Regions from separate parts of the Streptosporangium sp. NPDC004379 genome, predicted to be linked through region 1. Evidence: predicted binding sites of a transcription regulator. Region 1 holds the regulator's gene; the other holds the start of a gene.

The links. Region 1 encodes LexA, which represses DNA repair genes until DNA is damaged. Its sites were predicted from a motif close to TCGAACANNTGTTCGA; they were not measured.
Region 2: recA (recombinase RecA) is a predicted target of LexA. The motif match lies at 3,780-3,795, and genes of this name have one in related genera.

The regions. Positions count from the first base shown of each region.
Region 1 covers NZ_JBIAMC010000011.1:5,935-12,407, reverse strand. The annotation lists gene ACFYSC_RS23290 (vitamin B12-dependent ribonucleotide reductase) at 1-872, opposite strand, end outside; gene nrdR (transcriptional regulator NrdR) at 967-1,434, opposite strand; gene ACFYSC_RS23280 (hypothetical protein) at 1,863-2,138, opposite strand; gene lexA (transcriptional repressor LexA) at 2,349-3,053, shown strand; gene otr(A) (tetracycline resistance ribosomal protection protein Otr(A)) at 3,265-5,241, opposite strand; gene leuS (leucine--tRNA ligase) at 5,545-6,473, opposite strand, start outside.
Region 2 covers NZ_JBIAMC010000001.1:729,254-735,726, forward strand. The annotation lists gene rny (ribonuclease Y) at 1-1,421, opposite strand, end outside; gene recX (recombination regulator RecX) at 1,807-2,457, opposite strand; gene recA (recombinase RecA) at 2,568-3,671, opposite strand; gene ACFYSC_RS03255 (DUF3046 domain-containing protein) at 4,018-4,212, opposite strand; gene ACFYSC_RS03260 (pyridoxal phosphate-dependent decarboxylase family protein) at 4,408-5,745, opposite strand; gene ACFYSC_RS03265 (DEAD/DEAH box helicase) at 5,956-6,473, shown strand, end outside.

The sequences.
Region 1 (6,473 bases):
GAGACGCGCACGGAGTTGTTGGCGTTCTGGTACTGGACGGAGACGATGTCCTTGCCGCCCAGGTCCATGTCGAACCCGGCGTCGCGCAGCGCGCGGACCTTGTCCTCCTCGCGCGCCTTGGTCTCGATGAACTCCTCGACGTCGGGGTGGTCGACGTCCAGGACGACCATCTTGGCCGCGCGGCGGGTCGCGCCGCCGGACTTGATGGTGCCCGCGGAGGCGTCCGCACCGCGCATGAAGGAGACCGGGCCGCTGGCCGTACCACCGCTGGAGAGCAGTTCCTTGGAGGAGCGGATCCGGGAGAGGTTCACGCCGGAGCCCGAACCGCCCTTGAAGATCACGCCCTCTTCCTTGTACCAGTCGAGGATCGACTCCATGGTGTCGTCGACGGCGAGGATGAAGCAGGCGCTCACCTGCTGCGGCGAGGCGGTGCCCACGTTGAACCACACCGGCGAGTTGAAGCTGAACACCTGGTTGACCAGGGCGTGCTTGAGCTCGTGGTCGAAGATCTCGGCGTCCTCGTCGGTGGCGAAGTAGCCGTTCTCCACCGCGGTCCTGGTGTAGACGCCCACCACGCGGTCGATCAGCTGCTTGAGGCTCCACTCGCGCTGCGGGGTGCCGACCGCGCCACGGAAGTACTTGGTGGTCACGATGTTGGCGGCGTTGACCGACCAGGACTCGGGGAACTCCACGCCCCGCTGCTCGAAGTTGATCGAGCCGTCCCGCCAGTTGGTCATGACGACGTCACGGCGTTCCCAGGACACCTCGTCGTAGGGATGCACTCCGGGGGTGGTGAAGATGCGCTTCATCTTCAGCCCCTTGCGCAGCCGCCTGCCCCCGCCCGCGGCCGTACCGCTGACCGTCTCCGTCATGACTTCCCCCTTCCGGGGCCCCGCCTTTTCGCGGAACCCACGAGTCGGACCACATCAACGCGCCGCTCTGGCCCCCGGCGCCCGGGGTTCGGATTCAGTTTCGGTCCTGCTTGGCGGAGCGTTCCGCGCGCAACTGCTCGATCTCGGCCTCGAAGTCGGCCAGGGTCTCGAAGCCGCGGTAGACGGAGGCGAACCGGAGGTACGCCACCTCGTCCAGCTCGCGCAGCGGGCCCAGGATCGCCAGCCCCACCTCGGGGGCGGCGATCTCGGCCGCTCCCGTCGCGCGGATGCTCTCCTCCACCCGCTGGCCCAGCTGGGCGAGGGAGTCCTCGCTCACCGGACGCCCCTGGCACGCCCGCCGCACTCCGGCGATCACCTTGTCCCGGAAGAACGGCTCGGTGACCCCGCTGCGCTTGCTGACCATGAGCAGGACGGTCTCCTGCGTGGTGAACCTGCGGCCGCATTCGGGGCACGTGCGCCTGCGGCGGATGGCGCCGCCGTCGTCGGTGGACCGGCTGTCGATGACCCGCGTGTCCGGGTGACGACAGAACGGACAGTGCACGCGGGTCGCCTCCTTGGCCTGCAGGTGGCCCGCGCCCTGTGTTTCGCCTCGTGTTTCCCGCAAACCCCATGGCAGGGGCGCGCGCGCACGTCTTCCAAGGGTCGAAATGCGGTAACGAAAACACAATCTATGGTGAAGTTCACCGGTGGAGCCACTAGATGTTGTGGTCCAACGGTAGGAGGGTCCGACCATGAACGCAAGTCAGCCGGGCCCCGCGCGCCGAAGTCGCTGATCAGCGCGCCGACCCGGCGTGTCGCCCCCTCCTGCCCCGGCGGTCACGGCGGTAACACCCCCTATGCCCCTTTCGCCCCCACGCCCCACGAAGCCACCACACCCTGAGGCCGCACCCTGAGGCCGCCGCGTCCCGGCGGCCGGGACGCCGGCCGCCGGGACGCGCGGTCACCCTCCGGGACGCGCCGTCACGGTGATCACGGCGCCGCCTGCCGGGGCCCGGCGTCGCGGGCCGGGACCGACGAGGAGTCGGCGCACCCCGGATAGCCGACCCCGAGGGTCGTGTCGATACGGGGACCGAGCCACAGCGCCCCCAGGGTGACGAGCGTGAGGACCGCCAGCACGACGACCCTGCCCCGCCTGGTGAGCCGGACCGGCGCACCAGGGTATCGGACGTTCCCCGGCGGCCCGGGCCTGCGGCCGGGCCGCCGCCGGGATCGTGGCGCCGCCATCTCCGCCGCGGTCGCCTTCATATTGACCACCCCCTCCGACCTGGTCGAACACACGTCGAGGAAAGATCGGCGAATCGAACACGATGTCGATCGAACTCCCGTACGATGTTGTACACCACGCCGTCGGTCATTTCGAGGAAGACTCGAACAGTTGTTTGAACATGATCTTCGACGGCGGTACGGTCGCTGTGGGCGACACGGGCAATGCAGACCGGGAGGCAAGGAGATCGCATGAGCGAGCACGACGAGAACGGTTCGGCCGTCAACGACCTGGCGGTGCGCAGACGTGACTCCCTCGGCCTCACCCCCAGGCAGCGGAAGATCCTTGAGGTGATCCGCGACTCGGTGCAGCAGCGCGGCTACCCGCCGTCCATGCGGGAGATCGGCGAGGCGGTGCAGCTCACCAGCACCTCCAGCGTGTCGCACCAGCTGACGGCGTTGCAGCGCAAGGGCTATCTGCGCCGCGACCCGCACCGTCCCCGCGCGCTCGAGGTACGCCTCCCCGGCGAGCCGGTGCTGTGGGTGGACCCGGACGCCGCCCAGGAGGGCGTCAGCCGCCCCACCGCGGCCTATGTCCCGCTCGTCGGCCGGATCGCCGCGGGCGGCCCGATCCTCGCCGAGGAGAGCGTCGAGGACGTCTTCGCGCTGCCCAAGCAGCTCGTCGGCGAGGGCACGCTCTTCCTGCTCCAGGTGGCCGGCGACTCGATGATCGAGGCCGCCATCGCCGACGGCGACTGGGTCGTCGTCCGCCAGCAGCCCGTGGCCGACAACGGCGACGTGGTCGCCGCGATGATCGACGGCGAGGCCACGGTGAAGACCTTCAAGCGCAAGGGCGGCCACGTCTGGCTGGTCCCGCACAACCCGAACTACGACCCGATCCCCGGCGACGAGGCGACCGTCCTGGGCAAGGTCGTCGCGGTGCTGCGCAAGCTTTAGACCCTTCCCTGGAGGAGCGGGCCCCGGTCTCCACCGGGGCCCGCTCCTTTTCACGGGCCCATCGGCCTCCGCGTCCTGTTCTTCCTCCCGCCGCCCCACGCGCCGTCACCGGATGCCGGAACGGCGGGCGCCGCCGTCCTCGCCACCGCCGTCCTCGCCACCGCCGTCCTCGGCACCGCCGTCCTCGGCACCGCCGTCCTCGGCACCGCCCTCACCGCACCCCGCCGCGCTGCGCGAGATGGCGGAGATACTCCACGCGATCGAGCGGGTTGCCGTCCGACCGCGCGCGGTGGGGAGGCGGGCCGGTGACCGGCCGGTCACCGGCCGGCCCCGACCACCAGATCCCCTCGCCCCGCGACAGGCCGGGAAGCCGGCGCTTCACCTCCCGCACCCTGCGCGCGGGGATGTCCCCCTTCAGCGACCACGTCTCCGGTCCCCCGGCGGAGGCCGCCGTCTCCGCCCCGTGCTCGGCGAGCAGTGCGGTGACCGCGCTCAGCGTGTCGGCGGGGATCTCCAGTTCGAAGGCGTGACACGGCTCGTGGACGCGGGTCCCGGCGGCGGCCAGCGCCCGCATCAGGACGAGCGGAGTGAGGTGCCGGAAATCCCCGGCCGTGCTGAGCGGAGGCGCGAAGCCCGTCCGGGTCAGGGTGACGACGCAGTCGATCACCGCCCAGCCGTGCATCCCCTGCCGGAGGGTGTCGCGGACGGCCTCCTCGATCGCCCGGTGGAAGGGACGCGGGAGCGATCCGAGCTCCACCTCCCGCCGGAAGGCGAGCCCCGATCCGGTCACGCCCGGCTCGACGCGCAGCCCGACGGTCGCGTAGAAGTCGTTGCGCCCGTGACGGCTGATCTCCTCGACGGCCTCCCCCGTCCCCGTCGGCCGCTCCAGGTACACCGTACGGCTCGGCTCGAAGACGGCCTCGACCCCGAAGTCGCGCAGGAGCATCGCCGCGATCACCTCCTTCTGGACCTCCCCGTACAGCAGCACCGAGGTCTCCCCCTCGGGGGTGACGTGCGTGTGGATGAGCGGATCCTGCTGGGCCAGGCTCAGCAGCGCGGCGTGCAGCCGCGCCTCCTGACCGGGCCGTGCCGGCCGGACGACGGTCTCCAGACCGGGCGGGGCGAAGCGCGGCCGCCGGGCGAGCCCGTACGCGGAACCGATCTGGTCTCCGACCCGCACCCCGGAGAGTCCCCATACCTTGGCGATGTCCCCCGCCGTCAGCCGGTGCGGTCCCTGCTCCGCGGAACCGACGACGCGCAGGACGGTGACCTGGCCGGGATGCTCGCTGACGCCACCGTCCGGTTCTCCGCGGTGGAGGGTGACGCGTTGCCGGGCGCGCAGCTCACCGGCGTGCATCCGCACGTAGGCGATCTTCTCCCCCGCGCCTCCGCGCTCGATGGCGAAGACGGTGCCGCGTGCACCGGTCCCTCCGGCGTCGCAGCCGGGCGGCAGCAGACGGGCGATCCCGTCGATCAGCGTCCCGACGCCCTGACCGGCCAGGGCCGAACCGAAGAAGACCGGGTGGAGCAGGCCTGCGGCGACCTGGGCGCGTATCTTCACCCCCAGCTCATCGGGCGTCGGAGGCGGGCCGTCGACGAGGGCCGCGAGCAGCGCGTCGTCGTTCTCGGCGAGGACCTCCGCCACCCGGGCGCGGAAACCGGGCTCGTCCAGGGAGTTCGGCGTGACGCGGACGGCGGGGGTTCCCGCCCGCCGGACGGAGCTCATCGGAACGACGTGCGGCGCCAGTCTTCGCCGGATGTCCGCCGTCGTCCCGTCGGGACGGGCGCCGGATCTGTCGACCTTGTTGACGAAGATCAGGGTTGGCAGGCGCATCTCCCGCAGCGTCCTCATCAGGACGCGGGTCTGTGCCTGCACGCCCTCCACGGCGGACAGGACGAGGACCGCGCCGTCGAGCACGCGCAGGGCCCGCTCGACCTCGGCGATGAAGTCGGAGTGACCGGGGGTGTCGATCAGGTTGATCCGCAGGTCGCCGACGCCGAAGGAGGCGACCCCGGAACGGATGGTGATGCCGCGCTGCCGTTCGATGTCACCGGTGTCGGTCTGGGTGCTGCCGCCGTCGACGCTGCCGAGACGGTCGATGACTCCGGTGTCGAACAGCAGGCGCTCGGTGAGGCTGGTCTTACCCGCGTCGACGTGCGCGAGGATACCGATGTTGATGGTGGGCACAGGCGGTCGAAGTCCTCGGGAGCTCTGGTCCTACAGGGCACTGTGAGATTCCGAAGACGCGCCGCATGCCGTGCTCCCTGTGATCGTCCGTCCTGTCGCCGCCATCCTGTCACCGATCCACCCGATCTTCGAGGCGATATCCGGGCGGGCCGGATCGCGGCTCCGGCGGAGGGTCGCGGTACCCGGGCCGAACGCGAGCGGGCCCGCCGTCCGGGAGGACGACGGGCCCGTTCCCGGGCCCTGTGGCGGCACCCGGGAGGCACACGTGCCGGACCGCCCGCTCCGGGGGCGGTCCGAGCCGTGTCAGGGGACGATGTTGACCAGCTTCGGCGCGCGGACGATGACCTTGCGCGGGTCACCGTCCAGGAAGGCCCGGACCTTGTCCGAGGCCAGCGCCAGCGTCTCCAGCTCGGCTTCGGAGATCTCCGGGGAGACCTCCAGCCGGTCGCGGACCTTGCCCGCGACCTGCACCACGCAGGTGACCGACTCCTGGACCAGCAGGGCCGGGTCGACCGCGGGCCAGCCCGCCCTGGCCACCGACGCGGGGTGGCCCAGCCGCTCCCAGCCCTCCTCGGCGGTGTACGGCGCGACCAGCGACAGCATGACCGCCAGCGCCTCGGCCGCCTCGCGGACCGCCGGATCGGCGGCGCCGGGACCGGCGTCGATGGCCTTGCGGGCCGCGCTCGTCAGCTCCATCAGGCGGGCCACCGCGACGTTGAAGCGGTGGGACTCGACCAGCTTGGTGACCTCGTCGACGGTCCGGTGGGTGAACCGGCGCAGCTCCAGGTCACCGGTGGAGACGTCGGCGCCGGGGGCGGAGGCCGTGCCGGCCTCGGCCATGACGCGGAAGGCGCGGGCCAGGAACTTCTGCGACGCGGCCGGGGAGACGTCGGCCCAGTCGATGTCGTCCTCCGGCGGGCCGGCGAACACCACGGTCAGCCGGACGGCGTCCACACCGTAGGCGTCGATCTGCTCGCCCAGGTCCACGCCGTTGCCCAGCGACTTCGACATCGCCTTGCCCTGGTTGATGACCTGGCCCTGGTTCAGCAGCCGCCGGAAGGGCTCGGTGAAGCCGACCAGGCCCATGTCGTGCAGGACCTTGGTGAAGAACCGCGCGTACAGCAGGTGCAGCACCGCGTGCTCGACGCCGCCGACGTACTGGTCGACCGGCCCCCACAGGCGCAGCTTCTCCACGTCGAACGGACCCTCCTCGTAGGAGGGGTCCACGTAGC
Region 2 (6,473 bases), on a different contig from region 1:
ACGCCGTCATAGGAGGTGGCGATCTCCTCCAGCCGCTCCAGCCGCTTGACGTACGCCTCCAGCGACTCGCGCCGGGCGCCCGGCCGGCCGCCGCTGATGGCGTCGGCCGCCTGGGTCAGCACCGCCTCGACGGTCTTGACCTCCACCTCGTTGTGATGGGCCTCGATGGCGTGGACGACGTCCTCGTGCTCGCCGTATCTCCTGGCGATCTCCGCACCGATGAGCGCGTGGCTGCCCTCGACCTCGTGGGTGAGGGCCTTGCCGATGTCGTGCAGGACGGTGCAGCGCTTGAGCAGCGTCGGGTCGAGCCGGAGCTCGGCGGCCATGATCCCGGCGATGTGGGCCGACTCGATGAGATGGCCCAGCACGTTCTGGCCATAGGAGGTGCGGTAGCGGAGCTGGCCGAGCAGGGTGACCAGCTCCGGGTGCATGTCGGTGAGGCCCAGCTCCACCAGGGCGTCCTCACCGGCCCGCACGCACAGCTCCCTGACCTCCGCCCTGCTGCGCTCGTGCGCCTCCTCGATCCGCTGGGGATGGATGCGCCCGTCGAGCACGAGCTTCTCCAGCGTCAGCCGGGCGGTCTCACGGCGGACCGGGTCGAAGCACGACAGGAGGACCGCCTCGGGCGTGTCGTCGATGATGAGGTTGACCCCGGTCGTCGTCTCGAAGGCGCGGATGTTGCGGCCCTCGCGGCCGATGATGCGGCCCTTCATCTCGTCGCCCGGCAGGTGCAGGACGCTGACGACGGACTCGGCGGTCTGCTCGGTGGCCACCCGCTGGACCGCCAGTGTGACGATCTTGGTGGCGCGCTTCTCGCCCTCCTTGCGGGCGTCGCTCTCGATCTGCCGGACGATCAGGGCGGCCTCGCGCTTGGCCTGGTTCTCGATCTCGCGCACCAGCTCGGTCTTGGCCTCGTCACCGGTGAGACCGGCGACCCGCTCCAGAACGGCCCTGCGCTCATCGGCGACGCGGTCGAGCTCCTCCCGGCGGGCGGCCAGCTCGGTCTCGGTCTCGGCGAGCTTGCGGGCCCGCTCGGCCTGGCGTCTCGCCTCCTCGTCCAGGCGCTGCTCCCGCTCGGCCAGCCGGTTCTCCCGCCGCTCCAGGTCCGAGCGGAGCTCCTTGATCTCGTACTTCAGGCCCCGGCTCTCCGCCTCGGCCTCCTTGCGCAGCTCCGCGGCGGCCTCGACGGCCAGCTCGGACCTGCGCAGGATCTCCCCCGCGTCGCTCTCCGCCTTGGCCCGGATGTCGGCGGCCTCCCGCCGGGCGGCCTCCAGCTCGGTCTGGACCTCGGCCAGCTGCGCGGGAGAAGGGCCTATCGGCCCGCCGCCGGTACGGCGCAGCAACACGATCAACGCGACTATCGTCACCACCGAAAGAACCGCGACGGCCCCGGTCAGTATGACGACCACAATCGGATCCATGCGCGCCCCGCCCTCCTCGCGTCGCGGATATCAAGCATGCGAGGGGTCACACGCACGGCACGGAGAAGTCAGGCGGTGTCGTCACCACGGCAGGTGCCGACCGAGGGTCCACTCCACACCGGCTGATCACGCCGGCGCGTCGTCCGCCCTCATCCGCCGCTTTGTTCGCCCGTAATCAACCGTTATGACAATCCGCACTGCGCGGAGTAACTCCTCACTGTCGTCGAGGCTAAGCGTCAAACAGGTAACGGGCAAGCAAAGGCGCACTACGAACCGGCCGGCATCGCGAAGGCGGCGTTCCGGAGCGGCATCGCGGAGGCGACGCCCGGACCGGAGTGCTACCGGAATCGTCCGCGGCGCTCCGGCCTTCAGGCCGGGGAGCGCGTCAGTCGAAGGGGTGGTCGAGGTCGTCGGCGAACGCGGCGCCTTCCGGCTCCTCGTTCTCCAGGGCTTCGCGGACCACGCGGAACGCCAGCCCCGGACCGTACCCCTTGCGGGCGAGCATGCCCGCCAGCCTGCGGGTCCGGACGGCACGGTCCAGCCCCCGGGTGGCGGAGAGCTTGCGCGCCACCAGCCTGCGAGCGGTCTCCTCCTCCTGCTCGGGGTCGAGCTGCTCCACGGCCTCCTTCACCGTGTCCTCGTCGACCCCGCGGTGCCGGAGCTCCGAGGCGAGCGCCCTGCGGGCCAGCCCCCGCCCGGTGTGGCGCGAGCTCACCCAGGCGGCGGCGAACGCCTCGTCATCGATGAGCCCGACCTCGGAGAACCGTTCGAGCACGGCCTCGGCCGCCTCGTCGGGCACGTCGCGCTTGCGCAACGCCTCGGCGAGTTGCGCCCGGGTGCGCGGCCCCATGGTCAGCAACCGCAGGCAGATGGCGCGAGCCACCGCCTGCGGGTCGGCGTCGGGGCCCTGGCTCGCCGGGGAGCCCTCGACCGGCCCGTCCGGGAGACGCCCGTCGGGGGCGCTCCGGGAACGCCTCCCTCCGCGCCGGCCCTCGCGTCTTCCCCCCTTCCGGGAGGAACCCGAGGGCTCGGGCACGTCGGGCCAGGCGCCCCAGTCCCGCGGCCCGGCCTGGCCGGCCGGACCGGAGTCGGATCCCGTCGGTCCTGTCGTCGAGTCAGGTCCCGTCGTCATCGGCCGGTCCCGGATCAGGCGTCACCCGGCTTGGGGGTCGCCTTGGAACCCCGGCCGGACGCGGCGGGAGCGGGAGCGGCGGGAGCGGAAGCGGCGGGCGGCGGGGTGGCCGGACTGTCGAGGCGCGGGCCGATGCCGAGCTTCTCCTTGATCTTCTTCTCGATCTCGTTGGCCATGTCCGGGTGGTTCCGCAGGAAGTTGCGGGCGTTCTCCTTGCCCTGGCCCAGCTGGTCGCCCTCGTAGGTGTACCAGGCGCCGGACTTGCGGACGAAGCCGTGCTCGACACCCATGTCGATCAGACCGCCCTCACGGGAGATGCCGACGCCGTAGAGGATGTCGAAGTCGGCCACGCGGAAGGGCGGGGCCATCTTGTTCTTGACGACCTTCACCCGGGTGCGGTTGCCGACCGCCTCCGTGCCGTCCTTGAGCGTCTCGATGCGGCGGATGTCGAGACGGACCGAGGCGTAGAACTTCAGCGCCTTTCCACCGGTCGTGGTCTCGGGCGAGCCGAACATGACGCCGATCTTCTCGCGGAGCTGGTTGATGAAGATCGCCGTGGTGCCGCTGCTGTTGAGCGCGCCGGCGATCTTGCGCAGGGCCTGGGACATCAGGCGCGCCTGGAGACCGACGTGGCTGTCGCCCATCTCGCCCTCGATCTCGGCCTTGGGCACCAGGGCCGCGACCGAGTCGATGACCAGCAGGTCGACCGCGCCGGACCGGATCAGCATGTCGGCGATCTCCAGCGCCTGCTCACCGGTGTCGGGCTGGGAGACGAGGAGCGCGTCGGTGTCGACGCCCAGCTTCTTCGCGTAATCCGGGTCGAGGGCGTGCTCGGCGTCGATGAACGCCGCGATGCCGCCGCCCTTCTGGGCGTTGGCCACCGCGTGCAGGGCGACCGTGGTCTTACCCGAGGACTCGGGACCGTAGATCTCGATGATGCGGCCGCGCGGGAACCCGCCGATGCCGAGAGCGACGTCGAGTGCGATGGAGCTGGTCGGGATCACTTCGATGGGCGCCCGCGCCTCGTCGCCGAGACGCATGACGGAGCCCTTGCCGAACTGCCGCTCGATCTGGGCGAGAGCGGTCTCGAGCGCCTTCTCGCGGTCGTTAGCTGCCATGGGAGCCCCCCTGGAGGGTCACGGGATGAATCGGTTGCCAGAAAGCTACGGGGTGCGACCGACATTTTCTGGAAGAGCACGCCATCGGTGGCGGCGTGTCCAATATAGCCGAACGATTGTTCGACGGAGGCTCGACGCTCCCATCCGTCCCCGGCGCCCCGCGTCGCGGGACGGATGGACCGCATGGCACGGGCCGGCCGCACGGCACGGACCGGCGGGACGGCGGATCGGCGCGCACGGCGGGTCGGCGTGGACGACGGGATGTCGCGGACGACGGCATGGCGGATCGGCCGCGCGGCATGGACCGGCGGGACGGTGCGGACGGCGGATCGGCGCGCGCCGGCGCTCAGCGCAGGGCGGCGGCGACGTCGGACACCCCGCACACGGCCCGCCAGACGTCCTTGGCGGCGATGCCGTCCGCCAGCGCCTGGTTCACCGTCCTGCCGTCCAGGCCGGCGATGACGTAGTCGCGGGCCCACGACTCGGCGTAGGCGTCACCGAAGTGGAGTCTCATCCGGTTCCAGAAATCCGACAGGCGCATGCCTCCAGTCTGACCCCTCCCCGCGGTGCTCATGACCGGACGCGCCCGGTGTCCGCCGGGCGGCCACGCCGCCCGGCACGGGCCGGGACGGGCCGGGACGGACCCGGGACCTGCGCCGCGGGCCCACGGTGGACCCAGCAGTGAGCCCGACGGCGGGCCCGGGGTGGGCCCGCAGCGGGCCACCCCGGGCCGCGGTCACGCCGTCGTGGCGATGATCTCCTCCACGATTTCCATCGTCGTGCCGGGATGCAGGAACGCGAACCTTCCGACCGTCTCGCCCTCCCATCCGGTCGGCGTGACGAACCCGACCTGCCCGGCGAGCAGCCGCTCGGACCACTCGTAGTAGTCCCGCCCGGTCCAGCCGGCGCGGCGGAAGAGCACCGCCGACAGTTCGGGCTCGCGGATCAGCTCCAGGTGTCCGGTGCGGCCGATCAGCGCGGCGGTCTCGCGGGCCAGCCACAGCCCCCTCTCGACGGCCTCGGTGTAGGCGTCGGTGCCGTTGACCGCGAGGGAGAACCAGAGCGGCAGGCCGCGGGCGCGCCTGGTCAGGTGATAGGCGTAGTCGGTGGGGTTCCACTCGTCGCCCTCCACGTGCAGGACATCGAGATAGGAGGCGTCCTGGGTGTGCACGGCGCGGGCCAGGCGGGGCTCGCGGTAGAGCAGGGCCGCGCAGTCGAAGGGCGCGAACAGCCACTTGTGCGGGTCGACGACGAAGGAGTCGGCGTGCTCGATCCCCTCGTAGCGGTGGCGCACGGAGGGCGCGAACAGCCCCGCGCCGCCGTACGCGCCGTCCACGTGGAACCACATGCCGCGCTCGCGGGCGACCTCCGAGACCCCGGCGAGGTCGTCGATGATCCCGGCGTTGGTGGTTCCGCAGGTGGCCACGACGGCGATCACGTCGGAGGGGTCGGGGTCGGCCGCCAGGGCCGCGCGCAGCGCCTCTCCGGTGAGGCGGTGGTCGGCGGACGGCACGACGAGGGCGTCCACGCCGATGATCCGCAGCGTGTTGGAGACGGAGGAGTGCGCCTGGTCGCTGACGGCGACGCGCAGGCGGCCCCCGGGGCGGCGGTGCCGGGCGGTGTCCCTGGCCACGACGAGCGCGGACAGGTTGGCGGCCGAGCCGCCGGAGACGAAGCAGCCGCCCGCGCCGGCCGGCATGCCGGCCCTGTCGGCGATCAGCCTGAGCACCTGGTTCTCCGCGGCGATCGCGCCGGAGGCCTCCAGCCAGGAGATGCCCTGCAGCGACGCGCAGGAGACCACCATGTCGAACAGCAGGGCGGCCTTGGTGGGGGCGGCCGGGATGAACGACAGGAAGCGGGGACTGTCGGCGGAGATGACCGCCGGGGCCAGCTGGGTCGCGTAGACGTCCAGGACCTTTCCGGCGTCGGTGCCGCCGGGCGTGATGAGCCCGGCGAGGGCCGCGTCGAGTTTGTCCTTCACGCCGGGGTTGTCGAGGGGGACGGGGTCGAGTGAGAGCCGCTCCTTCATGTAGGAGAAGACCAGGTCCGTCAGCCGCTCGTCGTAACTGTGCACGCGAGAATTATGCGGATAAAAGGTTTAAAACGGATAACAAGGACCTCAGATCATGTTCAAGGTAGATTCTGTCGATATCCCCCCGCACCGTGTGACGTCCCGCGGGCGGACGGTTCTGTCGGTGGCGAAGGGCAGTATGGATCCGTGACCGGCTCAGCGCTCGACCACTTCAGCCCGGTGACCAGGGAATGGTTCGCCGGCGCCTTCGCCATGCCCACCGCCGCCCAGGAGGGGGCGTGGGCCTCGATCGCCCGCGGGGACAACACCCTCGTCGTCGCGCCCACCGGCTCCGGCAAGACGCTGGCGGCGTTCCTGTGGTCGCTCGACCGGCTGGCCGCCGAGCGCGCGGCGGAGGCGGCGGAGACGGCCGCTGTCTCCGGGGCGGACGGCGGGCCCGGCTCCGCCCCGTCCGGCGGGACCGAGCGGGTCGTCCGGAAGTCCGGCGACCGGCGGGACCCTCGCGGCTCCGGCGGTCCCCGCGGGCGCGCCGGAGAGGACGGCGAGGCCGCCCGGCGCTGCCGGGTGCTCTACGTGTCGCCGCTCAAGGCGCTGGCGGTCGACGTCGAGCGCAACCTCCGGGCGCCGCTGACCGGGCTGCGGCAGACCGCCCGGCGGCTCGGACTGCCGGTGCCGGAGATCTCCGTGGCGATCCGGTCGGGCGACACCTCGCCGGAGGAGCGGCGCCGGTTCGCGGCCAGGCCCGCCGACATCCTCATCACGACCCCCGA